2 regions of the Nocardia sp. NPDC004278 genome follow, and region 2 is predicted to be linked to the other one. Evidence: riboswitches for the same ligand, from Rfam matches in the RefSeq annotation. Region 2 holds a riboswitch; the other holds the start of a gene.
What was found. Region 2 has a riboswitch for glycine ahead of gcvP (aminomethyl-transferring glycine dehydrogenase). Riboswitches for the same ligand answer to the same signal wherever they lie in the genome.

Region 1 (15,107 bases), on a different contig from region 2:
AGCCGACGGTGTCCAGGGAGGTGCCCGAGGTGAAACCCGCCGGTGCAATCTTCGCGGCCAGATTCCGCAGCCGGACACCGTCCTCGGGTGCGGTCTCCGCTGCCGTGATCCGAAATTTCCGAAGGAGTGCAGGTCGATGAGCAGTCCGGTGGCAGTGTCGGGGACGCCGCAGCGACACCCCGGTAATCCTGCGCGCACGGGTCCGCATCGGCGCCCTCCGCACTCCACCGCCCGGAAAAGTTCCGTTCCAGATCCACTCCGCGACCGTTGCCCGGGTCCTCGGTCGCGCAGGTCGGTCCGGTGTTGTCGACATTCTTGCGCCGGAATCCGGGACGGCCCTCGGCGGCGGAGACGATGTCCACACCGTCCGGATCGGCCACCGGCACGATCCAGACCTCGGTGCTGTCGAGCACCGAGGTCGCCTCTGGGTCGATACCGTAGCCGTCGGCGAGGTAGTCGACCCAGCGCCACATCAGCTCGGCGGTCGCGATCTCGCGGCGTAAATCTGGGCGAACAGCAATAGCTTCGGCTTGTTCCGCAAACCTGGCCTCCCGCACCGGGTTCCGGTGCTGGTCACGGATAAGGAGTTGGGCAGGAAGAGGATTCGGGGTCGCGACGTCGTAGCAGTGGCAGCCGGATCGAGCGCTCGGCCGATCGCTCGCTGAGCGCCGACCAGCCGTCGCGGCGTAGGTGGATCCAGGCGCCGATCAGCACCGCGAGGAAGGCGATGACGTAACCGTTGATCAGCACCTTGGTGATCGGCCACCACGGAGGCAGCAGGAACACCCCGATCGACACCCAGGTTCTGCTCCAGTGATAGGTCCAGGCGGCGGTCGCGGCGAACAGCACCGCCGCCGCGACCCACCAGCGCCAACTGTCCCGCGCCTTGTGCACCAGATAGACCAGCAGCGGCACGAACCACACCCAATGGTGTCCCCAGGAGAACGGCGATACCGCACAGGCGGTCAGCCCGGCCAGTGTGATCGACAGCAGCCGCTCACCGCGCCGATACAGCGCCGTGGTGACGACCAGGCTGGCGATCGCGATCGACCCCGCGACGAGCAGCCACAGCCACATCGGCGCCGGCCGATCCAGCAGATGCGCGATGACACCGCGAATGGATTGGTTGGCCGGGTGGGTATCCACCGCAATCCGATTGGACTGGAAGAACGTCGAGGTCCAGTACTCCCGCGAATCGGCGGGCAGGATGACCCAGGCGAAGGCGATGGAGGCGAGGAAGGTGACGCATGCGGTGATCGCCGAACGCCATTGGCGCAGAGCCACGAAGTACGCCACGAAGTAGATCGGGGTGAGTTTGATCCCCGCCGCGAGTCCGACGCCGATGCCGCGCACCTTCCCGTAGTCGTCGCGCAGCGCGTCCAACAGGATCAGCAGCATCAACACCAGGTTGATCTGCCCGAAGTAGAGCGTTTGGCGGACGGGTTCGATGAACACGCAGGTGACCGCCAGCAGGACACTGATCACGACCAGCCGAGTGGTGATCCGGTACCCGAGCAGCCGCCAGCTGAGCAGCACACAGCCGATGAGCACGCCCAGGTTGAACACCAGCCAGGTGTTGGTGACGTACCCCCACGGGACCAAATAGATCGGCACGAACGCGATGGTGGAGAACGGCGTGTAGGTGTACAGCAGCCCGCGCATGGTCGGCTCGGTATACAGCGGGATATCGTGCACGATCCGGAACGCACCGTCCCGATAGATGTGCACGTCCAGCCCGCCGACCAGGAACCCGCCCTTGTCCAGGAAGGGATCGATGGTGGTGAACAGCAGGATCACCGACAGCAGGGCGCTCCCGGCGAGGATGTATATCGCTGGGCCCGTGCGCGGAAACTCCAGCTTCCGGGTGTCTCGCACCGCTTCGCTATGAAAGCGATAGCGCCGACGCGGAACTGATGGTTCTGGATCCTGCTGAGTGGTAAGACCTCATCACTGGACCGATCCATCCCTTCGTTCCCACACCTGATACACGCAGCGGCCGCCAGTTATTAACGTACCTAATGACCCGAGCCTGCATCATGCCCCGAAGTCTCCCGGGCTCGCAAGCGCCGAGATCATCGTTGTCTGCTCGCCCTGGCCCGCCTGCGCTCCGCCTGTAGTTCGGCAAGTTCTTGTTCGAGCATCTCGGCGATGCGGAACTGTCCGGTGTCGTGGATATCGGGTGTGCGAACGACCTGAAGGTGCGGATCCGGATCGGCGGGCGCGTTGCCCTTGCCCCGGGTGTTCTCGGTCGACCTGCTGTCCTTGCGCCCCTCGAGCGAGCTGGTCTTGCGCGATACCGCCGAGGACGAACTGTTCCTGCGCAACGCCGACACCACCGATGGCTTGCCATCCGAGACGGGAGCGGACTCGGCGACGGCCGGCGCCGCCTTGCGGGCGGCTGCCTTGGCAGGTTGCGGGCTCGCCGGGCGGCTCTCCACCTTGGGCACGGGCGCGGTCTCGGCCGCGGCGCCCGATTGGTCGGATGGCGGAGCGAAGGGGTTGTTCTTCGCGACCACCGGCGCGACCGGTTCCTTGGCGACCACGGGGCGGCTCTCGGGCTTGGCGGGCGTCGCCCGCTGCTCCGGTGCCGTCGGCGCCGAATTGCCCGGCGCACTGCCGTTCTCGGCCCCGGCGCGGCCATTGCTGTTGCTTGCCGCTCGGCGCGTATCGGGATCGATCTCGGCCACGGTGGCCGGATCACCCTGTGCGGCAGCGTCTTCCCCTTCAGCCGTTTCGGCCGGCTCCTCGACCTCGGCCTCTTCGGCCTCCACGATCGCTTCGACTTCCAGCTCCACGTCCTGGTTCGTGGTGGCTGCTCGGGACACCTGGGCCGACTCCGCGGACTCCTTACCCGATTCCGACGCCACCAGGGCCGCGAGCGCATTCGCGCGGTAGGTGGTGATCGTCGGGAGCTTTTCCCGGATCTGCTCGGCCGGATCGGGTAACTCGCGAACCTGCTCGGTGGCCCGGTAGATGGCCAGGCCGTAGCGGGCGCTCGCGGCATCATGGATGAGTAGGGCGACACCGATCATGACCGGCGCGACCGCGTGCACACCGGTCTCATACCATTCCCCGTCGCGCAGGTACGGGTAGGTGTTGAGGGTGACCGTCAGTGTCAGCAGGGCGATTTCGGCCGCGGCGACCTGTCGGCGGTTATCGATGACACCCCATTCGGCGACCTTATTGGTGCCGACCATGATGATGATCAGGCAGACGCTGATCATCGCCTCGATGAGATAGCTGAACCAGTACAGCGGATCGCCCGGCCCGCCCGGTGCGATGTTGTGCTGCACATTGACCGCGGACCACAGCATGCCCGCCGCCACCACACCCGCCAGCGCGCGCAGTGACCATCCTCGATGCCGGTACAGCGACGCCAGCTTGGCATGCGGGCTCGACTCCCGCCGCTGCGCCGCAATTGCCTTGCGGGCTACCAGTAGATCTCTGATATCGGCCTTCTCGATCGCTTCGGTGGTATGCCTTGCGCGGTCGGCCGCGGCGGCCGCGGCCTGAACCTGTTTCCATCGCTGCGCGCGATCCTCGCCGCGAATCTTCTCGGCGAGCTCACGTTCGGCGATCAGCTCGTCCTCGGACAGCGCCTCGGTGAGCGCAGGATCGAACTGATAGGCCAGTCGTCCTCGGGCCCGCTCGACCCGCCGCGCGAGCTGTCCGACCTCGTCCTCGATGGGATGTTCGATGGTCAAATCGACTCCCCGCGGGAGAGATTCAACGGCGGACAAATGATCACGCGTGGGAACGGCACCAGACATTCATAGTCGATGTACCGTTGCCAGCGAAACTGTCAATTTGCCGTCGCTGGGTTGTGTCGCGGCGCGCCGCGCGCGACACACGCATCGCAGGTTTCGATTTAACGACGATTTAGTACTCGCGGACGCCGTCCCGCGGCGCGATGACCACGCGGTTGAACGGCCTCGGTGCGCTGCGAACCGAATGTTTGCCGCCAGCAAACAGCCCGACCAGTCGGTTCATTCAACGGGTGTCGACATAGTCGGGCGTGTCGCCGCCAACCGGTCGATAGGTCATGCGAATTCGGATCTCCGCCTCGGGCAGGCCACGAACGAATGCGGCGAGATCCGTTGACATACGGCCATCCTCCAGCTGCGTGGCCGCGAAAGTTTGCGATCAGGCCGCGGCCGAGAGCGCCTCGCGCCAGTGCCAGGTGTCGGTGTACTGATGCAGGGCGAGCAGCTTGCCGTCGGCAATATGCCAGATGTGGGCGAATTCGGCGGTGACATGCTTGCCGGTGGCGCGGGCCGTGCCGCGATAGTGGCCGGTGACGATGACGGTGTCGTACTGGCCGTCGAACCACTCTTCGGCGAACGGGGCGATCGCGAAGTCACGGAATACCGGCCCCCAGATGCCCGCGAGTGCCGCTTCCGGGCCATGTGCCTGGGTGATCTCGACGCTGGGCATTCCCGGGGCCACCCAGCCTTCGAAGCGCGGATGCAGCGCCGCCAGAATCGCGGCGGCATCACCGGATTGTGTTGCTTTGTAGAACTTGTCGACTACATCTCGATTGCTCATGAGCCCATATTAGAAGGATCATTCTAAATCAACCAGAGGGCAAGGCCGGTGATCCGCAGCACAGCGGTGGCTCGCCGACCCGAGCACAGGGCGGGGCTGGATGGCTACGCTCGGTTGGATGATCCTTCGCCATGTGACCGTGGATTGCGCCGATCCGTATGCGCTTGCGACGTTCTGGAGTGCCGTCACCGGATGGCCGATAGCCGAGGAGGACGGGCCGGGCACCGATGAGGCCCTGGTCGAATCACCGTCCGGAGTTCCCGGCCTCTTGTTCATCCGAGTACCCGAGGACAAGACGGTGAAGAACCGGATCCACTTCGACTGGATGCCCACCGAACGCAGCCGTGACGAAGAGGTGCGCCGGATCCTCGACCTGGGCGCGACACTCTACGAGGACCATCGCAGCGCCGATGGGCTCGGGTGGGTCACGCTGCTGGATCCGCAAGGCAATGAGTTCTGCGTCGAGCGGAGTGCGGCCGAGCGAGCGGCCTGACTCAGCGCCGAACTCCCGAATCCGTTGGCGCGGTGCGGATTCGGGATCGCAGGGCGAGGACGCCGATGGCGGAGCCGATCATGGCGAGGCCGACGACCCACAGTCCGGCGCGCTGGGTGCCGGTCAGATCTTTTAATGCGCCGGTCACGTACGGTGCGACGAACCCGCTGACATTGCCGATCGAATTGATCAGGGCGATACCGCCAGCCGCGGCGGCACCGGAGAGGAATGTGCTCGGCAGCGCCCAGAAGGTGGGCAGCGCGGCGAGGACACCGACCGCGCATACGGTGACCGCGACCATTGCGGCGAAGGGATTGCCCAGATACAGCGCCGCCGGAATCGCGAGCCCGCCGACCAGCGCGGGCAGCGCCACATGCCAGGCCCGCTCGCCCGTCCGGTCACCGTGCCTGCTCCACACGACCATGACAACGGCGCCGATCACATAGGGGACCGCGTTGATGAGCCCGCGTTGCACCACCGAATAGTGGGTGCCGTACTGCTGTTGGAATCCGGTGATGATGGTGGGCAGGAAGAACCCGAGCGCGTACAGGCCGTACACGATGCCGCCATAGATGAGGGCAAGGCCGAGCACGCGCGGATGGGTGAGGGCCTTGCGCACCGTCCAGTGTTCGACGCGTGCCGCCTGCTCGGCGTCGAGTTCGGCGGTCAGCCAGTCCCTTTCCGCCGGTGTCAGCCACTTCGCCTGTGCGGGTCGGTCGGTGAGGAAGAACCAGGTGACGACCGCGAGCGCGATCGCGGGCAGTCCCTCGACCAGGAACATGAAACGCCAGCCGCTGAGTCCGAAGACACCGTCGCCGTACTGGATGATCAGACTCGATACCGTCGAACCCAATGCGGTCGAAATCGGCACCGCCGTCATGAACAGGGCGACGATTCTCGCGCGCTGGGTCTGCGGAAACCAATAGGTGAGATACAGCAGGATGCCGGGGAAAAATCCGGCCTCGACCACACCCAGCGTGAATCGCAGGATGTAGAGCCAGGTCTCATTGGGCACGAACGCCATGGCGGTGGCGACCGCACCCCAGCTCACCATGATCCTGGCGATCCAGCGTCGCGCCCCGAAGCGGTGCAGTGCCAGATTGCTCGGCACTTCCAATACGAGATAGCCGATGAAGAAGATGCCGGAGGCGAATCCGAACGCCGTTTCGGTCAGTCCCAGATCCGATTTCATCCCGCTGGGTCCGGCGAATCCGATATTGACCCGATCCAGGTAGTTGATGAAATACAACAGCCCGAGATACGGCACCAAACGAATCGTGACCTTGCGCAACGTCGCGCGGGACACCTCGGTCGTTCCACCCATCCGCGCACTCTCGACCCGGATCCGGTTCGGAGTCAAATCCCCACGCCCGGCGATACCGCTCGAATGTTCGATAACGGAAGCCGACCTGTCATGTGCGCGGACCCGAGCGTTCAACCGGCAACCGTACCGTCGGGGACAGAGGCGAACGGAGATCACTATGCTCGATCCGCGACTTCGGACCCTGTGGCTGGCGAATGTGGCAGCGGGCGCCGCGGCGGTCACCGTGCGAACTCCGCGCTACGCGCACCCGAGAGTCGCCGATTCCGTTCGGGTGCGTCGGGATTCGATGGTGGCCACCGACCTCGAGGTGGTCACGGTGACCGATCGCTCGGCGATCCTGACCTGGACCACGCGCGCCCGCGACCGCTACGGGCGGACCCGCCCGGTACCCGCCGATACCGAGGTCAGGATCGCACCGGTCGACGGCCGGTTGTCGGCGCGGCCGCACTTCCTGGACTCCCGGCCGACCGCCTACCACTACGCGGAACTCGACGGACTCGAGCCCGGCCGCACCTACCGGTTCGAGGCCTATTCGGACGGGCGCCGCGCCGTCCCCGCCCGCACCCTGGTGACCCGCCGCGCCGGAACACCCGAATCCACTGGCACATTCACCACCGCTACCCCGCCGCCGGGACGGCTGCTGCACACCATCGCACTCGCCAACGATGTGCACTACGGGGAACACAGCAGCGGCCTGGTCGTGGCCGGACTGCCCACCGGTCTGAGCCACGATACCGAGCATTATCCGGACTTCATGCTGACGGCTTTGCTCGATGATCTGCGCCGACCCGACCGCGCGGCCGATCAGCTGATCGTCGCGGGTGATCTCACCGATACCGGTACCCTCGAACAGTGCCTCGGCGTGCGCAAGCGGCTCGACGGGTGGGGTGTCCTCGGCCGCGATTACTTCGTCTGCCGAGGTAACCACGATAAGCCGGATGCGCACCGAATCGACCACTGGGGCAAGGTATTCCACGCCCGCCAGCGCCTGGTCGAGCATCGTGTCGGCGAACTGCGCATGATCGGCCTCGACACCACCCGGCTGCGCGGATCCGGCGGCACCATCGTGGCACCGCAATTGGCGCATCTGCGTGAGGTGCTCGTGGCCGACTCCGACCGGCCCACCCTGGTCTTCGGCCACCATCCGGTGACTTCCCATGCGGCGGTGAGCAATCCGGGCGGCCCCGGATTCGTCCTCGACCGCACGAATGCCGCCGCCCTGCACACCCTCTATCGCAACACCCCGGGCGTATTCCTGCACCACTGCGGGCACACCCACCGCAATCGCCGCAACCGTCCCGACTCCGGTGTCGATGTCGAATTCCTGGAAGTCGCGGCCACCAAGGAATATCCGGGCGGCTATAGTCTGCTGCGCCTCTACGAGGGCGGGTACACGGTCAACTTCTACAAGACCCGCACCGAATCCGCCCGACGCTGGAGCACCCGCACCCGCCGCCAATACCTCGGCCTGCACCCCGATCACGCACTCGGCAGCTGCGCCGACCGCAATCACGTCGTACTCCGCGACTTCTCCGGTCTGCGGGCTGGCCGGTAGTTACGAGCGGCGTGGCTTCCACCGCCACCGGTGTGCACAAACGTGCTCGGTGCTGTATACGGGAACGGGCGCGATGTTCAGTGCGGCCGATTCGGGAGAGGTTGGGAGCCGATGGGTGTTGGTGGTCTTCGATTGGCCTCGGTTATCGCCGCCGCGGCTGTGCTCGGGAGTGGGTCCATCGCGGCCGGAGTTCGTTCGAACGCGGCACCGGACCCGATCATTGCCAACGGTTCGGTGTTGGCGTCGGTGACGACCGAGGATGGGTCGAGGATTGCCGCGGTCGATATTCGTGATGCTCGCAATCTGACATTGACGGTGTATTCGGGGGCGATGGGCCGGGAGCTTTCGGTGCAGGTGCAGCGGCCCGCGGATACCGGTGCGGCGCGGCCGACGGTGTATCTGCTGGCCGGGGTGGATGGCGGCACCGATGGTTCGACGTGGGCCACGAAGACCGATGTCATGCGGTTTTTCGGCGATAAGAACATCAATGTGGTGCAGCCGATCGGCGGGGCATACAGCTACTACGCCGATTGGCGTGCGGTGGACCCGGTGTTGGGAGTCAATAAGTGGCAGACGTATTTGACTCGCGAGTTGCCGCCGTTGATCGATGCGGCGCTGGGGACCAATGGGCGCAATGCCATTGCGGGGATCTCCACGTCCGGCACATCGGTGCTGTCGCTGGCGATTTCGAGTCCGGGGCGGTACAGCTCCGTCGGTGCGTTCAGCGGGTGTGCGCAGATCAGTGATCCGGTCGGGCAGGCGTTCGTCGAAATGTCGGTGCGCAAAGGGCACGGAGATCCCGTGAATATGTATGGGCCGCCCCAGGATCCGATGTGGGCGGCCCATGATCCGTATGTGAATGCCGAGGGGCTGCGCGGGTTGAATTTGTACCTGTCGGCCGGGAGTGGAATGCCGGGCCCCTATGACAATCCCACCGATCCGCATACCCAGACCCCAGCGGAAGGTGGGCTCCCGCTCCAGGTGACCATGGGCGGCGCCATCGAGGGAGCCACGGCCTGGTGCACCCGCAATCTGCGAGACCGGCTGAATCAGCTCGGCATTCCCGCCACCTTTGATCTCGAACCCACCGGCACCCATTCCTGGGGCTATTGGGAACGCGCGCTGAAGGATTCGTGGCCGGTGCTCAGCAATGGGCTCGGCGATATCTCCTGACTCACTCGTGCGCACCGCAGCAGCGCGTATCCACGTGACCGATCGCGGACAATCGGCAGAAGCACGAGGCATCGATCGGCACATCCGCCACGGCCGTGGCCAATTTCAACTGCTGGGCGATGATTCGGGCCTCCCCGGCCTTGCCGAGGCGCACCAGGCATTCGTGATAGCCGTGCAGACTCCAGACATTGCCCGGATGTTGGCAGGCGCGCGGCAGGGTGTCATCGAGCCCGAGATCGGCTCGGTAGACGGCCTCGGCCTCGGCAATGCGGCCCTGTTCGAGCAGTAGCGCAGCGTAGGCGTGCCGAGTCGGCTGCATCCAGCCCCACGGTTCGTCGTAGGGCAGATTGTCGTCGAGGTCGATGCCGCGGCGCAGGGCTTCGAAAGCGCTGTCGTAATTGCCCTTTCGGTACTGGAGTTCACCGTCGAGCATGGCCGCGGCAATGGCGAGGATATCGCGGCAGGTGTTGTTGAAAAGGGTCCGGGATTCGGGAACCCGGTCGACCGCGGCGAGGAAGTGGCGCTGCTGCTCATCGGCCTCGGCGACGCGGTTGGTCGCGGCGTAGGCGACGCCCTTGGCGTAATGCAGCATCGCGACGGTGACGCAGTACAGCTCTTGATCTTTCGGCAGCGCCAGATCGATGATCTCGGCCCATTTCCCGAACCGGATGAACGTGTGGACCCGCATCGACAGGAAGCCCTCCAGCCAATCCGCCATCGGCGGCGACTGCACCCGCAGCAGCTCCTCCGGAATGGAATTCTCCAGCTGCGCAACGGTTTCCAGCGCCACCCGAGACTGCCCGAGGAACATCGCGCCATAGATTTTGAAGTGATAATTGTGCGCGCGGTAGAGAGTGTAGAAGTTGATCTCCCCCGCCAGCCGGACATACTTCTCGTCCGCGGCGATCGCGGCCGAATTGGCGGCTACCACCGCACGGTAGTCACCACAGAGCACATCCAGATGCGACGGCATGTGCTCGAGATGACCCGCATCGGGCACCAGACCACGCAGCCGATCCGCCACCATCAGCGCGGCTTCCGGCGTCGGCGACATCTCCATCAAATGGATGTATAGATGCAGCACGCCCGGATGCCCGCGCCCCTCGGCGGTCCGCAACGCCCGCTCCAGCACGGCCTTGGCCTCGAGCGTGGCCGCCCCGTCGGCGGGCGCACCACTGCGCTGATCCCACAGCGCCCACGGCGTCTGATTCATCAGCGCGTCGGCGAACAGCGTCGCGACCTCGAGATCATCCGGAAACCGCTGGTAGACGCCGCGCATGGCCGCGGCATACTCGGCATTCCAGACCGACCCATCCCCATCGGGCACCTTCGCCGGATACCGCGCGGCCAATGCATCGATCAGCGCACGCTCGACCTGCGAGCCCCCGAGTTCGGCGGCCTTGCGGGCGGCGTCATGGGTCCGCGCGACCGTATCGGCCAACTCCGTAGCGTCGAAGAACTCCCACGGCTTGTTGTAATTCGGCCCCAGCGCATATGCCACCCCCCAGGCGGCCATAGCGCACCCCGGATCCAGCTGTGCAGCCCGCTCGAAGCACTGCACCGCCTCCTCATGGTTGAAGGCATACGTCCAGATCAGCCCGCGATCGAACCACCGCTGCGCGGCAGCCGACGCCGTCGTCACCGGCCGCGCATAAGTTCCGAGATCGTAGTAGTCCACGGCCATTCTCCCGGGCTCGGATATGAGTGGATCTCAGCCTTCTGGACGATTATGCGCCCCGCGACCACTGATCGACGCCGCCCACAGTTCTGCCCGACGATCGCTGCGGCCTCAGCATTCGACGACGGCGACCGCGAGGCCGCCCTGGGAGGTCTCCTTGTACTTGTCGAGCATGTCGGCACCGGTTGCGCGCATGGTTCGGATGGCCTGGTCGAGGGAGACGTGGTGGATGCCGTCGCCGCGAACGGCCATTCGGGCGGCGGTGATGGCCTTGACAGCGGCGACGCCGTTGCGTTCGATGCAGGGGATCTGGACGAGGCCGCCGATCGGGTCGCAGGTAAGGCCGAGGTTGTGCTCGATGCCGATTTCGGCGGCGTTCTCGATCTGGGCCGGGGTGCCGCCGAGTACGGCGGCGAGTCCGGCGGCGGCCATGGCACAAGCCGCACCGACCTCGCCTTGGCAGCCGACTTCGGCGCCGGAGATGGAGGCGTTCTCCTTGATCAGCTGGCCGATCGCCCCTGCGGTCAGCAGGAATTCGATCACGGCGTCCGCGCTGTCGGTGACGAACCGCTGAATATAGTGCAGCACAGCGGGAATGATGCCGGCCGCGCCATTGGTCGGTGCGGTGACGACGCGTCCGCCCGCCGCGTTCTCCTCGTTGACAGCCATCGCGAACAAGGTGACCCATTCCATCGCACGCAGCGGATCTGTTTCATCGGCTTCGAACATCAGGCGATCGTGCAGTGCCGCTGCCCGCCGCCGCACACTGAGCGCGCCGGGCAGGACACCGCGCGTGGTCATGCCACGTCGGACGCAATCCTGCATGACGGCCCAGATATCGAGCAGCTCGGCACGGATGTGATCCGCACTGCGCCAAGACATTTCGTTCGCCAGCACAATGGCGCTGATCGGCTGGCACGCCGCGAGAGCGAGCAGGTCGCGCCCCGAACAGAATGGCTGCGGCACGGCCACGACCTCGGCCGGTCCAGCGATCTCGTCCTCGTCGAGGACGAAACCACCTCCGACGGAATAGAACTGGCGTTCAGCGAGCACGCATCCGACATCGTCGAGAGCGCGGAACAGCATGCCATTGCTGTGGAAGGCGAGTTTGGTCCGCCCGAGCAGTTCGATGTCCTCCTCGATGAGGAAGCCGATCGGGTGCACGCCGCCCAGGTGCAGCATGCCGGTGGCGCGCACGTCGGATGTGGTGCGCGCCACCACCTTCGGCTCGACCACCTCGGGTCGTTCCCCCGACAATCCGGTGACGACCGCCTCGATACTGCCGTGCCCGCGCCCGGTCGCGCCGAGCGATCCATACAACTGCACCCGTACGGCAGCCGTATTGTGCAGCACCCCATCGGATTTCAGCCGATCGATGAACCGCGCCGCCGCCCGCATCGGTCCCACCGTATGCGAACTCGACGGCCCGATGCCGACCCGGAACAGATCGAAAATGCTGACCGTCATGCCGTACCGCGCAGACCCGGGTACAGCGGAAACCGGCGTACCAGCGCATCGACGCGCTCGGTTGATTCGGCGATGGACTGCCCCCGCAGCAGCGCCACCGCGATGATATCGGCGACCTCGGTGAACGCCTCGATATCGAACCCGCGGGTGGCCAGCGCTGGCGTACCGATCCGCAGTCCCGAGCTGACCATCGGCGGGCGTGGATCGAACGGAACGGCATTGCGGTTCACCGTGATGCCGATGTCGTGCAGCAGATCCTCCCCCTGCTGACCGTCGAGTTCGGAATCACGCAGATCGACGAGCACCAGGTGCACATCGGTGCCGCCGCTGACGACATTGATGCCCGCCGCCCGGCAGTCCGTGGCGAGCAACCGTTCGGCGAGCAGGCGCGCACCGGCGAGAGTGCGCTCCTGACGTTCCCGAAACACCGGTTCGCTTGCCATTTTGAACGCGACGGCCTTGGCCGCGATCACATGCTCGAGCGGCCCGCCCTGCTGTCCGGGAAAGACCGCCGAACCCAGCTTCTTGGCCAATTCCTCGACCGCGAGAATGAATCCGCCACGGGGTCCGCCGAGCGTCTTGTGGGTTGTCGAGGTGACGATATGCGCGTGCGGCACCGGCGAGGGATGCAGCCCGGCCGCGACCAGACCGGCGAAGTGCGCCATATCCACCATCAAATACGCGCCGACTTCATCTGCGATGCGGCGGAATTCGGCGAAATCGAGATGGCGCGGGTACGCGGACCACCCCGCCACGATCAGCTTCGGCCGGTGCTCGTGGGCGAGCCTGCGCACCTCGTCCATATCGATGAGATGGTCCTCGGCCCGAACGTGATAGGCCGCGACGTCATAGAGCCGCCCGGAGAAGTTGATCTTCATCCCGTGCGTCAGATGACCGCCGTGATCCAGCGCCAGCCCGAGGATGCCGTCACCGGGCCGCAGCACCGCGTGCATTGCCGCCGCATTCGCCTGCGCCCCCGAATGCGGTTGCACGTTCACGTATTCGGCGCCGAAGAGCCCGCGCAGTCGCTCGATCGCCAGCGACTCGATCTGGTCGATATGCTCGCACCCGCCGTAGTAGCGACGCCCCGGATATCCTTCGGCGTACTTATTGGTCAGCACCGATCCCTGCGCCTGCATCACCGCGAGCGGCGCGTAGTTCTCCGATGCGATCATCTCCAGCCCGCGCTGCTGACGGTCGACCTCCCGGTCCACCAATTCGGCGACGAGCGGGTCGAATTCGCGCAGTGTGGCATCGAGTTCGGTTCGGATAGCGGAGTCGGCCATGAGGAGCCTTTCGTCGACGCGTGCGCGTAGGTAGCTCCTCCCGCTCTGTCCAATGGCCTGAGAGATTCACGCACCCGGTCGGTGCGTTTGCCCCGTCGGCGAGTGCGCGTGCACTGCTTTCCAGAGTTGCCTGAGCGCAGCGGTACTGGGGCCTGAGAGATTCCCGGGAGGTGTTGCTCCTTCGGCTTCCACATACGGTGTGGAGATCTCCCGCTGCACGTCGAACGGCGGATATTCGGTTTCGCAAGAAGCAAGTTGCGTAGAACGCAACACGAAGCTCTATACGCAACTCAGTATTGGGCCATCCCACCCCCATGTCAACACGGGAAGGCAACCGAGATCAGACAGATTTCGATCCCACCCGGCGGGGGAGGTCAGCGCAGGTAACCGAGGCGGCGGCTGATATCGGCGGCGCTGGCGATGGTCAGTTGGGCGACGTCGGCGAAGCGGTCCGGACTCAGGCGGTAGGCCGGACCGGAAACGCTCAGTGCCGCAACGACGGCACCGGTGCTGTCGTAGACCGGCGCGGCGACGGCGTTCAACCCGATCTCCAGTTCCTCGCGTACATCGGCCCAGCCGTTCTCGCGCACCGCGACGAGTTGTGCGGCGAGGTCGGCGACCCTGGTCAGCGTATTGGCGGTGAATGCCTCGAGTTTGGCGCCGACGCGCTTGCGCATCTCCCCCGGCTCCAGATCCGCGAGCAGTACCTTGCCGCTGGAGGTGGCGTGCGCCGGACAACTCTGACCGACCCAGGATCGCAACGCGATCGAACCCGGCCCGTGTGCCTCGGCGATATTGATGATCCGACTACCGTCCAGCACAGCGAGATTGGTCGTCTCACCGGCCTCGATCGCCAGCGCGTTGCAGGCGCTCTGACTCTGTCCGACGAGATCGACCTGGGCACTGGTGGATCCGGCGAGCCGAACGATCGAGAAACCGAGCCGATACTTGCCGCGCTCGGACAGTTGCTCGACGTATCCCCGCGATTCCAGCACGGCGATCAACCGCGAAACGGTAGATTTGTGGACGCCGAGTTCGGCGGCGATCTCCGTGACGCCCGCCTGCCCGAGCTTGGCAATGATCTCCATGACCAGCAGCGCTCGGTCGACGGACTGCACCGCGGCCGTCCGCCCGTTGTCCTCGACACCTTGTTTCGCCATGACAATCGCCATTCTAGGTGGTTGTGGCTCCCATGCTGCCGACCCGTCGTTGCACCGCCGCGATTTCGCGCAGGGCGTCGTTGAGCAGGCTCCGATTCAACGGCGAGAGTTCCGACATCATGACAATATCGCCGGGACTGTGCCCAGCCGACAACTGCTCGACCTGATGCACCATCCGCAGGCGCTGCAACATGACGAAGACCTCGGTCAGCATGGTGACATCCCGATCGGTGAGCGCACCGGCACTCGCCGCCGCCGCCAATCGCACCGGGGTGGACGCCGAGGTCACGCCCGCCGCCAGCCCACCCCAGCGCGCCAGGTTGACGATCGGCGCCAGCGCATGGTTCTTCAGATCGAAGGTGCCGCCGCGCCGGGACAGCACATCGCGCAGCGACCGTGTCCGCACCCGTCCCGATAACGCGTCCA
Region 2 (15,107 bases):
GCTTGGGTGTGCCGGAGAGCATGCTGCGGGCGGCGCTGCTCGATGATGCCAGCGTCTTCGATCGGACGACCATCCGGACGACCATATAGCGGTGCGGCACACCGCGATCAGCGCTGGGCGCGGCTGCGAGCGGCCGGGCGAACCCGTCCGGTCGGCTCGAGCAGGCGGTCGGCCGGTCGCCAGCACGCGGTGACCAGTGCGATCGCTGCGGCTGTCCCGCCGAGGATATCGGTGGGCAGGTGGTAGCCGAGTCCGATCATGCCGACCGCCGCGCAGACCAGCGCGACGGTGGCGATCACGACGGTGCGCACCCGTGCGCGCATCGAGTCGGTCAGCAGCACGAATGTGGTCGCGATCGCGACCAGATGCACCGTATGTCCGCTCGGATACGCGAGATAGTCGTGCAGCGGTCGATCCCAGAGTGGTTTGAGCACCCAGCTGTTGATCCCGACTACAACCTCCGGAAGTACCACCATCGCCGCGGCGCGCCGCCACTGCCCCCGATAGCCGAACCAGGCGGCGGCCGCGAGCAGTAGCGGGATCAGAATGTAGCCATTGCTCGGGATCACCAGCGCCTGGTAGATGCCGGGACGGTCGTCCATCGCCGAATGGATCGGCTCGGCGAGCGCGCGATCGAGATCGGTGCAACCGCCATCGCGGGGAAAGGTAAGTGGCAGCATAACCGCGATGCCGGTGCCGATGAACACCACGCACAGCGCGACGAGGTTCGCCCGGACCCGGCCGAGCCACCCGGCTACCTTCCATTCCACGATCACCGCTCGACGATAGGGCACCCGCGCACCGACACCGCCGGTCGCGGACGCACCCGCGATCGTTTTCCGTAGGGATCGAACGCCCTCGCGACGTCACCCCGGCCCGTAAGTCAATACCGCGGTGATCACGAACCAGATCACCCATGCGAAAGCGACGAGCATGCCCGTCGCCAGGGCGATGCGCATGAACGCGCGTCCGAGGTCCATATCGCCCGCCTGTCGCGGATACAGCTTCCACGGGCTGTACCAGGGCGCCTCGATGACGATGGCCGGTGCGTCGGCGTTCTTCTCGGCCTCCGCGAGTTCTGCGGCATACGCCTCTGCCTGCGCCTGCTGCGGACCGCCGTGCCAGAGGGAGACATCGATCGGGCCGAGGAAACCCTCGTTGATCAGATCCTGTGGGGCGGGCAGATAGGGCAGGATGCCGAGGCTGCGGAAGGCCACCGCGACATCGTTGGCGGTCCACAGGTGGATGTTCTTCTCGGAGTCGGCCAGCGTCTCGAAATAGTGTCGCAGCCGATCGGGTTCGGTGCCGAGGATCACGTCGAAACTCGGATCGCTCCACTCCTGCTTCACCGAAAGCTCGGCGCCGCGCAGCGGAACGATCAGCGCGACACCGTGCACCGCGCGCTGGCCGAGACCGCGCGCGGCCAGCCAGTTCTGCAGTGCGAGTGTGTGTTCGCGCGATTTGTCCAGCGGGGTGCGGCGATCGCGGGCCTCGATGGCGATGGGCTGGCCGGAGATCGTCCACGGGCCGCTGAGCGGCACCTCCAGCACCCCGTCCTGGCGTGCCACCAGTGCCTCGGCCTCGATCACCACACAACTGGTCGGGGTCCAGACCACGGCGTCGAACTGGTGCAGCCGATCATTGTGGAACAGACTGCAATTGACCGTGGCGACCCCGTGCGGGCTGGCCGGATCCTTCCAGGTGCGCAGCCAGTCGATCAGTGCCCGCTCAGCATTGGTGCCTGCCGGGTTCTGTACTCGCACGAGCATTCGCGACCGCCCTTCACGTCGTCACTCGATGGTGGCAAGGATACGGACAACATGGCCCGGTTCGCCGCGCCTGCGACCAGGTGCGGCGTGTCATTGCGGATGTTCCACTGCGATCTTTCCAGCCCGCACCGCCTCGACCAATGCGGCGTGGTCGGACTCGGTCCGATCGGCATAGCGGATGGCGAAGCGCGCAATGGCGTCCTCGAAAGCCGCATCGCCATCGAGGTACCCGGCGAGCAGCCGCGGATCGAGGGAGCGCGAATGCGCGCGGGCCAGCAGCGCACCGGCCAGCCTGCCGTAATCGTCGAGATCCTCCGATGACAGCTCCGTCGGGTCGATACTGCCCTTCATATTGCGGAATTGTCGCACCGTGAACGGCAGTTCACCGGTTGCCAAGCGCAATGTGGTCCACCCCAGCAGGATATCGGTCTCGGACTGAACCAGTCTGGCGCCCTGCACAATTCGTTCCCCTTCGTGCCGCGGCGACGATACCGGCAGGAACGGTCGCAAGGCGGAGGGATCGGCCTGCTTGAGCTGCAGCACCAGCGCTTCACCGTCGTTGCCGTGCAGCAGCGCGACATAGCTGTGCAGGCCGACGCTGCCGGTGCCGACGATGCGAAAGGCGATATCGGACACCGCGAATCGGGCCAGCAGATTGCGCCGGGACTCGCGCAGGGTGTCGCCGTAGCGTTCGAGGCCGTCGATGATCTCCTCGGCGATCTTATCGTCGACGGGTGTGAGAATCGGTGGGTCGCTAACGAATCGGTGCCGGCTGATCCCGGTCTGGTGATCCTCGAGATGTTCGGTCCACTTCTCGACCACCTTGGCGCTGGTGTTCTTGCGCGCCTTCTTCGCGGCCTTCTTGAAGTCGTCGAGCAGATCATCGGCCCTGGCCCGACTCAGGATCGACTCATCCGGCAGTGCGCTCCAGGACTCCATGAACGGTTGGTCGGCGAGATGATCGATGGTGAGCCGATACGACCGCGCGGCATCACGGGCGGCTCGCACGCAATCGTCTTCCGCTGCACCACCTTCGCGGCCCGCCAGGACCAGGCTGGCGGCCAGCCGCTCCAGATCCCATTCCCACGGGCCGACAATGGTTTCGTCGAAATCGTTGATGTCCATGACGATTTCGCCGCGCGGCGTGCCGTACAGGCCGAAATTTGCGGCGTGTGCGTCACCACAGAGCTGTGCGGACAGACCGCTGTCCGGACTGCCCGCGAGATCGGCGGCCATCAGACCGGCCGCGCCGCGATAGAAGGTGAACGGCGAGGCGATCATCCGGCCGATCCGCAGCGGCACCAGATGCGGCAACCGGCCGGCATTGCTGGCCGCGAGGAATTCCAGCACATCCGGCCGCCCGGATCCGGTGGCCGCCCGGTCCCGCGCGGTGACCGGAACCCGCTGCCGCAGTGCGCGACCGCGGGCGCGCACCTCCTCGGCAGGGACGTACGAGCGAAGATTGATACCACCGTCCAACACTGTGACATTTTGCCGCACCTGCGGCGCGGCGTGTTCGCGGCCCTCCGCGCGCGTCAGCTTGGTCAGGTCGCGGGGACGACCGGATCAGCGGGCGTGATCGGCAACCGCAACGCACCGGGTGCGGCCGCTGGCACCGCGGGATGTTTCGGCGCGACGGGGGAGATCCGCCGGTACTGCGAACCGAGTTCCGGACGCGGATCGGCGTCGTTCTTATTGGGCCAGAACGCCAGCGCGCGCTCGGCCTGTGCGGTGATGGTCAGCGACGGATTGACCCCGAGGTTCGCCGTGACCGCGGAACCGTCGGCAATATGCAGCCCCGGGTGCCCGAATACCCGCTGATACGGGTCGACGACACCGGCCTCGGGACCCGCGCCGATCACGCAGCCACCGATGTAATGCGCGGTGGCCGGGATGTTCAGCACATCCATGATCAGGCCGTGGGTATCGCCGTTGACCTTGGCGCCGAATCGGCGGCCGATATCGTGGGCCAGCGGAATCCAGGTCGGATTCGGTTCGCCGGTGCCCTGTTCGGTCTTCAACTTCCCGCGCCTGCGGTAGGAGGTCAGCGAATTGTCCAGCGACTGCATGACCAGCAGGATCACCGACTTCTCCGAGGCGTGGCGGGCATTGAGGCTGCGCAGGAATACCAGCGGATGCAACACGATCGCCAGCAGGAAACGCAGGAATCGGAATGCGCCGCCGTCCACGATCGGCACCGACATCGGGAACAGTGCGTTCTGCCCCTTGCCGTAATGGCATACCTCGATATGGGTATCGGCCTCCGGATGGATGGAGGAGGTGATCGCGATGCCCTCGGCGAAATCGCTGCGTGAGCGGCTCACCACATTGAGAATCGCCTCGGAGTTGCTGCGGGTGAGTTCACCAAGGCGCGGCGACAGGTTGGGCAGCACGGCCTCATCGCGCATCTTGTGCAGCAGCTTCTGGGTGCCGAGCGCGGCACCGGCGAATACCACCTGCTCGGCGGTAAAGGTCTTGCGCTGCTTGCGGACCCAGCGATCCGAGCGCTCGGTCTCGACCGCGTAGCCGCCACCGGACAGCGGCTGCACCGCGGTCGCGGTGGTCAGCGGATGCACTTCGGCCCCGGCCTTTTCGGCCAGGTAGAGGTAGTTCGTCGTGGTGGTGTTCTTGGCATTGTTCGGGCAGCCGGTGAAACATTGCGCGCAATGCACGCAGCCGCGCCGCCGCGGGCCAGCGCCGCCGAAGTACGGGTCATCGACCTCGGTGCCGGGATCGGCCTCGTTGAAGAACACACCGACATTGGTCGGGTGGAAGGTATTGCCGACACCCAGATCGTCGGCGATCTCCTTGATCACCTCATCGGCCGGTGTCATCCGCGGATTCGGCGCCACCCCGAGCATGCGTTGGGCCTGGTCGTAGTACGGCGCGAGTTCGGCCCTCCAGTCGGTGATATGAGCCCACTGCTTATCGGTGTAGAAGTTCGGCAGCGGCTCGTAGAGGGTGTTGCCGTAGATGAGCGAACCACCGCCGACGCCAGCGCCGGAGAAGACCGCGCATTTGCCGAGGATGCTGATCCGCTGCGGTCCGGTCAGACCGAGCCGCGGGGCCCAGATCGATTTGCGCACATTCCAATTCGTCTTCGGAATATCCTCGGCGGGCCAGCGGCGACCCGCCTCGAGTACGCCGACCCGGTAGCCCTTCTCGGTGAGGCGCAGCGCGCTCACGCTGCCGCCGAATCCGGAGCCGATCACTACCACGTCGTAGTCGAATGCGGGCATGGTTTCCCTCTCTGAACCGTGCGACAGCCTGTTCACAACCAGATGAGATGGTTTCACACTCATTCTGTCACCGGCTGAGGTGTGGCGTAATGCGCTGCTGGCGACTGCTTGCAGGTCGCTCGAAAAACCAGCCTGCCCGTGCGCGAAACTGTCCGCAACCGGCGTGCCCGGATGGCGTGAACCGGGGTCGGTGCGGTATGCACGGGGCTGTGACAACCGAATCGGGGAAGACGGAACCGGGCGGACGCGCCGACTCCGGCACGGGCGATACGGACGACCCGGCCGTCGGCGGTATCTTCGCCGACCGCATCCTTACCGTCCCGAATGTCCTGAGCGTGCTGCGACTGGTCGGCGTTCCACTGTTCCTGTGGCTACTGCTGGTGGTGCGGGCCGACGGCTGGGCGTTCGCACTGCTGGTGGCCAGCGGCGTCACCGACTTCCTGGACGGCAAGCTGGCCCGGCTGCTCGACCAGTCCTCGCGGCTCGGCGCGCTGCTCGACCCGTTCGTGGATCGGCTGTTCCTGGTGACCACGCTGGCCGCCTTTGTCATCCGCGGGCTGCTGCCCTGGTGGGTCGCGGTGATCCTGATCGGTCGGGACGCGATCCTCGCGCTGACTCTTTCGGTGTACAAACGCCGCGAGCTCGACCCGCCGGAGGTCATCTACCTGGGCAAAGCGGCCACCTTCGGTTTGATGTCCGCGCTGCCGTGGCTGCTGGCCGGTCAGATGGACTGGGCGCTGGCAGGTTTCGGCCGAGCCTTCGGTGGGGCATTCCTGGTCTGGGGCACGGCGGTGTATGTGTGGACCGGCGTGCTCTACCTATGGAAGGCTTTCGCCGTCGCGCGAGCGATACCGGCTGTGCCACACCGCAGTGAGTAGCGATTAGAGTTGCCTTGTACACCCGTAGCGACCTGTTGCGGGTCGCTCGAAACGATCAGTGGCGACTGCCCGCAGGTCGCTCGACAACGATCTGCCGATCGAGGAAAGGACGGCCTGTGACCCAGACCCCCGAGGATCTGCGCTACACCGAGGAACACGAATGGGTGCAGCGGGTCGGCCCGACCCGGGTTCGGGTGGGTATCACCGACTACGCCCAGTCTCAACTCGGTGACGTTGTGTTCGTGCAGCTGCCCGATGTGGACAAGGACGTGGCCGCGGCGGACAGCATCGCCGAGGTGGAGTCGACCAAGAGCGTCTCCGACATCTACGCCCCGCTCGCCGCGAAAGTCGTTGCGGTGAACGAGGATCTGACGTCGACGCCGGAAACGTTGAACAGTGATCCCTACGGCGACGGATGGATCTTCGAGCTCGAATTGAGCGACGAGGCCAGCACGGATGCGGCACTCGGTGCACTGCTGGATGCCGCGGGTTATCAAGGAGTTATCGGGGGCTGACCAAGCCTTCCCGGTTCTACCTGCACGGGTACGCCCTGGCAGGGTACGGTCAAAGCCAACAGATGTGCCGGTGCTTGGCAGCCGGTGTTCTAGCGTCAGGATCCCCAGGTCGTGGCGGTAAAGGCAGCACCTGCTTGCATGGATAATCAGGTTCGAGGAGGAGAGAAACGGTGAGCGAGAACAAAGACCCGGGTTACGGGGAGACCGCGGCCGAGACGACGTCGGTCTTCCGCGCGGATTTCCTGAACGAGGTCGACGCGTCGCGCTCCGCTGAGGTGACCGGCGAACAGCCGGTCCAAGGGGTCGAGGGTCTGCCCGTCGGTGCAGCCCTCTTGGTCGTCAAGCGAGGCCCGAACGCGGGCTCGCGCTTCCTGCTCGATCAGCCGACCACGTCGGCGGGGCGCCATCCCGACAGTGACATCTTCCTGGACGACGTCACCGTCAGCCGTCGGCACGCCGAGTTCCGGCAGGACGACGATTCGTTCCAGGTGGTCGATGTGGGCAGCCTCAACGGCACCTACGTCAACCGGGAGCCGGTGGACTCCTCGGAGCTGCAGAACGGTGACGAGGTACAGATCGGCAAGTTCCGCCTCGTGTTCCTCACCGGACCACGGGCCCAGGTGAACGAGTCATCGGCGGGTGCGGGCAGCCTGTGACTCCTGCGGCACGGATCATGCGTGTCGACGGTGTTGACAGGGAAGAACGCTGTGTCATGAAAGACTCGGTGCTATGACGGGCGCGGCGCAGTGGGCTCGCGGAGGCATGTCGATCGGCTCCGTGCTGGACCTGCTGCGACCGGACTTTCCGGACATCACCATTTCGAAGATTCGCTTCCTCGAGGCCGAGGGGCTGATCAGACCCGAGCGCACACCGTCGGGTTATCGCAGGTTCTCGATCGCGGACTGTGAACGGCTCAGATTCGTTCTGACCGCACAGCGCGATCAGTACCTGCCTTTGAAGGTGATCAAGGAACAGCTCGAAGCGATCGACAGCGGTGCGGCGACGCTCGGTGTGCGGGAAGCCCGCGCCCGGGCGCACTCCGGCCGCAGCGGTGCGCCGGAGGCCGGGCATTCATTGCCCGACTCCGCGCCCACCGCAACACCTTCGGCGCATACCGCGCCCCGGACCGCGGCGCCGCGCAAACTCGGTGTCGTACCCGGTGAGATCTCGCCCGACGAGCTGCGATTCGATCACGAAATCCGACTCACCCGCGCGGATCTGCTCGCCCAGGCCGAGATCGACGAGAAATTCCTTACCGACCTGGTTCGAGCCAATCTGATCACGCCGGGCGCCGCGGGATTTTTCGATGCGGACGCGGTGACGCTGGCCAAGACCGCCAAGGCGATGGCCGAATTCGGGCTGGAGGCACGGCATTTGCGCGCGTTCAAGCTGGCCGCGGATCGTGAGGCCGCGCTGGTGGCGCAGATTGCGGCCCCGATCGCCAAGAGCCGCGACGCCGGTGCGCGGGCCCGCGCGGAGGAGACGGTACGCGAACTCGCGGCGCTGTCGCTGACGCTGCACACCTGTCTGGTGAAGGCTTCGGTGCGGTCTTCGCTCGGCAGCTGAGGCTTCCGGCGGGTTTCACTTTGCGTTCCAGACGGGCAACACGCCGATTTCGGCTGTGCACACGGAATGCTTGACGCCTCGCGGTTCGCTTAGACTCGTGAGTACGGCGAGCCCTGCAGCGGTCATGCCGGGCGGCCGGCGAGTCATTGGGAGGCAGTGCGATGAGTGAGATGCGCGTTATCGGCATTCGTGTCGAGCAGCCACAGAACCAGCCCGTGCTGTTGCTCCGCGAGGTTTCCGGAGACCGGTATCTGCCGATCTGGATCGGGCAGGCCGAGGCGACCGCGATCGTGCTCGAACAAGAGGGGGTGACCCCGATCCGTCCACTGACCCACGATCTGATCAAGATCCTGATCGCCGACCTCGGGCACACTCTCAAGGAAGTGCGGATCGTTGATCTGCAGGAGGGCACCTTCTACGCGGATCTGGTCTTCGACAACGATCTGCGGATCTCGGCCCGGCCGTCGGATTCGGTAGCGATCGCCTTGCGGGTGGGTTGTCCTATCTATGCCGAGGAGCCGGTGCTCGAAGAGGCCGGGCTGGTCATGCCGGACGAGCGCGAGGACGAGGTGGAGAAGTTCAAGGAGTTCCTCGAATCCGTTTCGCCGGACGACTTCAAGGCCACCGACAGCTGAGCCGCTGCGCCAGGGCGGTCGGTTGGTCGAGCTCTTTCTTCTAGAGGTGAAGTAGAGGTCGAGACTCCTACCGCGCGTCGCGTTTGGTCCGACGATGCCGCTCCCGGGAGAATCACAGGGAGTAATCTCGATAGTTGGGCCACGTCCGTTACGGCCGGTCGTTGGTCGTGACGGAGCCGGGTCATCGATGAGGCTAGGCGTCGGCGAAGCAAGGGAGTGGTCAGTGGCAGAGCAATCGCAGGATGTGGTACAGCCAGGCCTGTTCCCGGATGATTCGGTGCCCGACGATTTGGTGGGCTACCGCGTACCGAGCGCGTGCCAGGTGGCCGGGATCACCTACCGGCAGCTCGATTACTGGGCGCGCACCGGATTGGTCGTTCCGTCCATCCGTGGGGCTGCGGGTTCGGGCAGCCAGCGCCTGTATTCGTTCAAGGACATTCTCGTCTTGAAGATCGTGAAGCGACTATTGGACGCGGGCATCTCGTTGCAGAACATTCGCATCGCCGTCGACCATCTGCGCAGTCGCGGCGTGCAGGATCTGGCGGGCATTACGTTGTTCTCCGATGGGACCTCGGTGTACGAGTGCACCTCGCCCGAGGAGGTAGTCGATTTACTGCAGGGTGGGCAGGGCGTCTTCGGAATCGCGGTCAGCGGCGCCATGCGGGAACTGACCGGAGCCATCGCCAACTTCCCGGCCGAGCGGGCCGTGAGCGGCAGCGCGAGCGAGCGGCCGGAGGATGAGCTGTCCTTCCGCCGTAAGGCTCGGATGAACCGGAAGACCGGCTAGGGATCGATTTGTCGAGTGCCCGTCGCTGTGGCGGCGGGCACTCGTCTGTCCGGCCGAAGTGATGAGCGCTACACGCCCATCCGGGGTCTGGTGGCGTCATTCGTTGCGCGCGCGGCATAAACTGACGGTGCGTCGCCGCCGTGCGGGAGAGTTCCGGACTTCACAAGAGTTCGGGCGCCGAAGGAGCAGCACCTCCCCGTCAATCTCTCAGGCAAAAGGGACCGTACGGGCTTCGACGTCTCTGGAAAGTGGCAACTCCGCACAACGCGGCGGTTGCCCGCCCATGGGGAAAGGGGTCTCGGCACCTGCGTCGCGGCATCCGAATCTCTCAGGCTCCACGACAGAGGGGGAGGGCCGGTATCCGTCGACCGCCGTTGGTCGACCCGCCCGACCTTGGGAGCTTGTCGTGACTCGATCATTCGCCGACCGTCATATCGGACCCGACCGGGATGAACTCGCCCGGATCCTGGACGTCGTCGGCGTCGGCTCGCTGGCCGAGCTCGCCACCGCGGCACTACCCGCGAGCATTCTGGACGGCTCCGGACTCGAGGTGCTGCCACCCGCCGCGACCGAGCACGAAGTGCTCGACGAACTGGCCGCGCTCGCGCATTCGAATACCGTCGCCACCTCGATGATCGGGCTCGGCTACTACGACACGTTGACCCCGCCGGTGCTGGTACGCAGCCTGCTGGAGAATCCCGCCTGGTACACGGCCTATACCCCGTATCAGCCCGAGATCAGCCAGGGGCGGCTCGAGGCACTGCTCAACTTCCAGACCATGGTCTCGGATCTGACCGGGATGGAGGTGGCCAATGCGTCCATGCTGGACGAGGCCACCGCCGCCGCCGAGGCGATGACGCTGCTGCGCCGGGCTGGCAAGTCCACCTCCGCGCGCCTGCTGATCTCCGATGATCTGTTCCCACAGACCAAGACCGTGCTGCACACCCGCGCCGAACCGCTGGGAATCGAGATCGTCGAGGCGGATCTGTCCGGCGGTGAACTGCCCGATGGCGAGTACTTCGGTGTGCTGGTTCAGGTTCCGGGCGCTTCGGGTCGGATCGTGGACTGGCGGCCGGTGATCGAGGCGGCGCACGAGCGGGGCGCGTTGGTCGCGGTCGGCGCGGATCTGCTCGCGTTGACGCTGATCACGCCGCCGGGGGAGCAGGGTGTGGACGTATGTTTCGGCACCACACAGCGTTTCGGTGTGCCGATGGGGTTCGGCGGTCCGCACGCCGGATATCTGTCGGTGCACGCCGCGCATGCGCGTCAGCTGCCGGGTCGACTCGTCGGGGTGTCGGTGGATGCCGATGGCCATCAGGCGTATCGACTCGCACTGCAGACCCGCGAGCAGCATATTCGCCGGGAGAAGGCGACCTCAAATATTTGTACCGCGCAGGTGCTGCTGGCGATTGTGGCCGCGATGTACGCGAGCTATCACGGACCCGATGGACTGCGCGAGATCGCCCGGCGCGTGCATCGGCGGGCGGCGGCCATTGCGGCCGGACTCGATGGTGCCGTGGTGCACGACAATTACTTCGATACGCTGCTGGTGCGGGTGCCCAGTGGCGCGGAAGCCGTAGTGGCGAAGGCGAAGTCGAGCGGTATCAACCTGCGACTGGTCGACGCGGACCACGTCGGTGTCGCCTGTGATGAGGCGACCACCGAGACTCATGTCGCCGCCGTACTCGAATCCTTCGGCACCGCACTGACTTCCGAGGCGAACGGGCCCGCGGCGGCGGTCTCCGTCGAGACCCGTACCTCGGACTTCCTCACCCACCCGGCATTCACCAGCTACCACACCGAAACCGCGATGCTGCGCTACCTGCGGCGGCTTTCCGATAAGGATATCGCGCTGGACCGCAGCATGATTCCGCTCGGTTCCTGCACCATGAAGCTCAATGCGACCGCGGAAATGGAGGCCATCACCTGGCCCGGCTTCGCCCGCGTGCATCCGTACGCGCCGGTCGAGGATGCGCCCGGCCTGCTGAAGGTGATCACCGATCTGGAGAACTGGCTGTCCGCGATCACCGGCTACGACTCGGTGAGCCTGCAGCCGAATGCGGGCAGCCAGGGTGAATACGCCGGACTGCTGGCGATTCGGCGCTACCACCTCGATCGTGGTGACGCGCACCGCGATACCTGCCTGATTCCCTCCAGCGCGCACGGCACCAACGCGGCCTCGGCGACCATGGTCGGCATGCGGGTGGAGGTCGTGAAGTGCCGTGCGAACGGCGACGTCGATCTGGATGATCTGCGCGCCAAGATCGCCGATCACGCGGAGCGGCTGGCCTGCATCATGATCACCTACCCGTCGACGCACGGTGTCTACGAGCACGAGGTCGCCGAGCTGTGCGCACTGGTGCACGACGCCGGTGGCCAGGTATACGTCGACGGGGCGAACCTGAACGCGCTGGTCGGCCTTGCCCGTCCCGGTCGCTTCGGTGGTGATGTCAGCCATCTGAATCTGCACAAGACCTTCTGCATTCCGCACGGCGGCGGCGGTCCCGGTGTCGGCCCGGTCGCGGTGCGTTCGCATTTGGCGAAGTACCTGCCGGGCGATCCGCTGGAGTCGGCTTCGCACGCGGTGTCGGCGGCCCGCTACGGTTCGGCCTCGATTCTGCCGATCACCTGGGCCTACATCCGGATGATGGGTGCGGATGGTCTGCGCACGGCGACGTTGACCGCCATCGCATCGGCCAATTACATCGCGCGCCGCTTGAACGAGTACTTCCCGGTGCTCTATACCGGCGAGAACTCGATGGTCGCGCACGAGTGCATTCTCGACCTGCGTGATATCACCAAGCGGACCGGTGTCACCGTGGATGATGTGGCAAAGCGGCTGGCGGACTATGGATTCCACGCGCCGACCATGAGCTTCCCGGTCGCTGGCACGCTGATGGTGGAGCCCACCGAAAGTGAAAACCTCGCGGAGCTAGACGAATTCATTCGCGCGATGATCGCGATCCGGGCCGAGATCGACCAGGTCGCCGCGGGAGTGTGGCCGGTGGATGACAATCCGCTGCGGGGTGCGCCGCATACCGCGGCCTGTCTGGTCGGGGAGTGGGACCACCCGTACAGCCGGGAGATCGCGGTGTATCCGCACGGTATTGATCCGTCGCGCGGCAAGGTGTGGCCAGCCGTGCGTCGCATCGATGGCGCCTACGGTGACCGCAATCTGGTCTGCTCCTGCCCGCCGCTGGACGCGTACTGACGGCTGCCGAGCCGCACCTCGACCCCGTTGCAGGTGCGGCTCGGTAACCGCTTCTATTGTGCGGCAACCGCTTTGCCGTAAAGGTTGATCAGATCGGGCCAGCCGCCCTCGCTTTGCACGCTGTCGCGCATGGATTCCCAACCCGCGCCGTGGTTCTCGAAGCCGGAGTGCACCAGGGTGACCGCGGTGCGCTCGGGCGTCACCGACTCGAACGTGACATCGACGCGGCTGGCGCGGTCCGGATTCGTCTCGTGCTGCCAGTCCAGGCCGATCTCCCAGGAGAACGCGAAATGCCGCGGCGGAGCCCAGACGAGTACCGTGCCCCAAGGGCATTCGGTGCCGTCGGCCTCTCTGCCGAAGCAGCGTCCGCCCTCCTGCGGTTCGATAACCTCCTGCGCCAGTTCACCTTTGCCGATGTGGTGCGCACGCGGCCACCAGCTGTCGATCCCAATGGTGAACACGTCGTAGGCCTTCTCGATCGGCGCATCGACGACGAGTTCGACCCGAACTTCCTTATCGCTCAACTGCTGTGTCATGGCTTCTCCATTCTCGAGGCGTCGGCTGCCTGCCGGTTCACCTCGTCCTGAAAGGCCGACATGGCCGTCGACCAGAACTGCGTGAAGTACACCCGAAGCCCGTCGATTCCCTGTGGGTTCAGCCGATACACCCGCCTGGTCCCCACCGCCTGGTCGACCACCAGCCCCGCCTCCTTCAGCACCTTCAGATGCTGGGAAACCGCGGGCCGACTGACCGGCAGCTCATCGGCCAACTCGCCAACCGCACACGGCCCCTTCCCGAGCCGTTCGAAGATCGCCCGCCGCGTCGGATCCCCAAGCGCGTCCAACGCGGCATTTCGGTAAGCCTTCACGAACCGTAAGTCTATACTTACCGATAGCGGCTGTCTATAGGCGATCGCTTCCGGACTGCTCGAATACGCGGTCTGACCAGGTCTGACATTCGCGAGCCGGGATGTTCTCACGACATGTCAATGAAGCCCTCGACCGCGCAGCGCGGGGACACGACGCAGTGGTGCTCGGGGGTCTCGAGGGGCGGCTGCGGGCTGGGACGAGTTCGGATCATGCTCGCGAGCGTCGTAGTGCATGCGAACCGCGCTTACGCCGAGGCGATCCAGCTCGGTAAAGGTCGGATCGCTGTGGCGCGGCGCTGGGCGTGGCCATGTGGCGGTCATCTTCGCGAGGACGGCATCCTCGTTTTCGACCGGCAACCGAGGGGCTGATGGTCGGGTGAGGGGTTCGGGTGTGATGTTGCTGTGGGGCAGCGGGTTTGCCGGATCTGCGCGGCCATCGTGGTATTTCGACCGGAATCCGAGCCGCCCCACGCGGGGTTTACGCCGGGTCCGGTGTGGCCTCGGGTTCGAGTTCCGGGATCTCGCTGAGGGCTTCGATTCCTAGTTCCGCGCGGGTTGCGTCGATGACGGCCCGTTCGTCTTGGACGGTGTTGGCAATTGCCTTGTGCCACAGTGCGCGGATGGCGTTGACATCGTCCATGGTTGCCTCCTCGTCGAGTTCGACCTTGAGGCGCTGCACGGTGATGCTCTGGGCTGCGGTGAGGGTGCGGAGGAGATCTTCGCAGCGATGTGGGATTTTGGGGTTCGACAGCACGCGCAGTCGGGTGATGTAGCCGTTGCATGCGGAGATGCTCTGCTGTACTTCCTTACCGAAAGTGTCCACCTCCTCGACGGATTCGGCCTTCCAATCGAGGGTGTCCCACAGGGTTTGGCGGACGTCGGCGGCGGCGAGCAGTACCGAGGAGATCGCGGTCAGGATCGATTCGCGTCGCCATTTATCCTGTTCGCGGCGTTCTGCGGCGGCATTGGCGTTGTCGATGTTGTGTTGCGCGGCGGTGTGGGTTGTCTCGATATTGCGCTGTGCCGCATCGAGTGTGGTCCGGTTGCGCTCGTCGGCTGCGGTGATCGCGTTGCGGTTCGTCCGGTTGTTGATCAGGACGCCGATGAGCGCCGCGGCGGCGACGATGAGCGAGCTGAGAAGCGGAAGCCAGGAAGTCACCGGGTCATCATTGCACTGTACGGTGCTCCGCTGTGCCCCGATCGGCCCTCAGATCGCGCCCGCGCGCGCAGCGGCCAGTGCGGCATCGGCCGCGCGGAGGGTGTCTTGCGTGGTCACCGGTTCGTGAGTGATGAACAGGCGGTAGTAGATCGGCGCCACGGCGAAGCGAATTACCTCCTCGGCGTCGACGGTGTCGGGGAGGTTGCCGCGGGCGATCGCGCGGCGAACGACCTCGGCGGACTGTGTGTGCCGGACCGCGTAGAAGTGCCGGAGGGCCTCGGCTGCCGTGGAATTCTGCACTGCCGCAGCGATAAACGCACTCGCGACAGGTCCGGCGTCGGGGTCGGCGAATCCGGTGCGCACCAGGTCGGTGATGGCGCGCAGATCGTCGTCGAGTGAGCCGGTATCGGGAATCGGCCACGGCTCGTTCTCCGCGAGTTCGAGGGCGTCGGCAATGAGTCCCTCGGGGCTGCCCCAGCG

Region 1: another riboswitch for glycine. It lies ahead of ACWEO2_RS16320 (serine hydroxymethyltransferase); the one in region 2 lies ahead of gcvP (aminomethyl-transferring glycine dehydrogenase).

The regions. Positions count from the first base shown of each region.
Region 1 is NZ_JBSGEQ010000009.1:90,688-105,794, forward strand. It holds gene ACWEO2_RS16270 (M14 family zinc carboxypeptidase) at 1-557, opposite strand, end outside; gene ACWEO2_RS16275 (glycosyltransferase 87 family protein) at 574-1,875, opposite strand; gene ACWEO2_RS16280 (hypothetical protein) at 2,073-3,704, opposite strand; gene ACWEO2_RS16285 (nuclear transport factor 2 family protein) at 4,144-4,545, opposite strand; gene ACWEO2_RS16290 (VOC family protein) at 4,664-5,038, shown strand; gene ACWEO2_RS16295 (MFS transporter) at 5,040-6,362, opposite strand; gene ACWEO2_RS16300 (metallophosphoesterase) at 6,520-7,917, shown strand; gene ACWEO2_RS16305 (alpha/beta hydrolase) at 8,029-9,090, shown strand; gene ACWEO2_RS16310 (tetratricopeptide repeat protein) at 9,092-10,774, opposite strand; gene ACWEO2_RS16315 (L-serine ammonia-lyase) at 10,880-12,235, opposite strand; gene ACWEO2_RS16320 (serine hydroxymethyltransferase) at 12,232-13,521, opposite strand; glycine riboswitch at 13,557-13,651, opposite strand; glycine riboswitch at 13,652-13,744, opposite strand; gene ACWEO2_RS16325 (IclR family transcriptional regulator) at 13,896-14,681, opposite strand; gene ACWEO2_RS16330 (putative nucleotidyltransferase substrate binding domain-containing protein) at 14,695-15,107, opposite strand, start outside.
Region 2 is NZ_JBSGEQ010000001.1:57,081-72,187, forward strand. It holds gene ACWEO2_RS00250 (acyl-CoA dehydrogenase family protein) at 1-89, shown strand, start outside; gene ACWEO2_RS00255 (phosphatase PAP2 family protein) at 108-776, opposite strand; gene ACWEO2_RS00260 (nuclease-related domain-containing protein) at 867-1,769, opposite strand; gene ACWEO2_RS00265 (DUF2252 domain-containing protein) at 1,860-3,251, opposite strand; gene ACWEO2_RS00270 (GMC oxidoreductase) at 3,314-5,008, opposite strand; gene ACWEO2_RS00275 (CDP-alcohol phosphatidyltransferase family protein) at 5,302-5,886, shown strand; gene gcvH (glycine cleavage system protein GcvH) at 6,003-6,401, shown strand; gene odhI (oxoglutarate dehydrogenase inhibitor Odhl) at 6,572-7,057, shown strand; gene ftsR (transcriptional regulator FtsR) at 7,131-7,967, shown strand; gene ACWEO2_RS00295 (bifunctional nuclease family protein) at 8,129-8,602, shown strand; gene ACWEO2_RS00300 (MerR family transcriptional regulator) at 8,790-9,389, shown strand; glycine riboswitch at 9,523-9,623, shown strand; gene gcvP (aminomethyl-transferring glycine dehydrogenase) at 9,796-12,600, shown strand; gene ACWEO2_RS00310 (SRPBCC family protein) at 12,654-13,136, opposite strand; gene ACWEO2_RS00315 (ArsR/SmtB family transcription factor) at 13,133-13,468, opposite strand; gene ACWEO2_RS00320 (hypothetical protein) at 13,947-14,627, opposite strand; gene ACWEO2_RS00325 (TetR/AcrR family transcriptional regulator) at 14,676-15,107, opposite strand, start outside.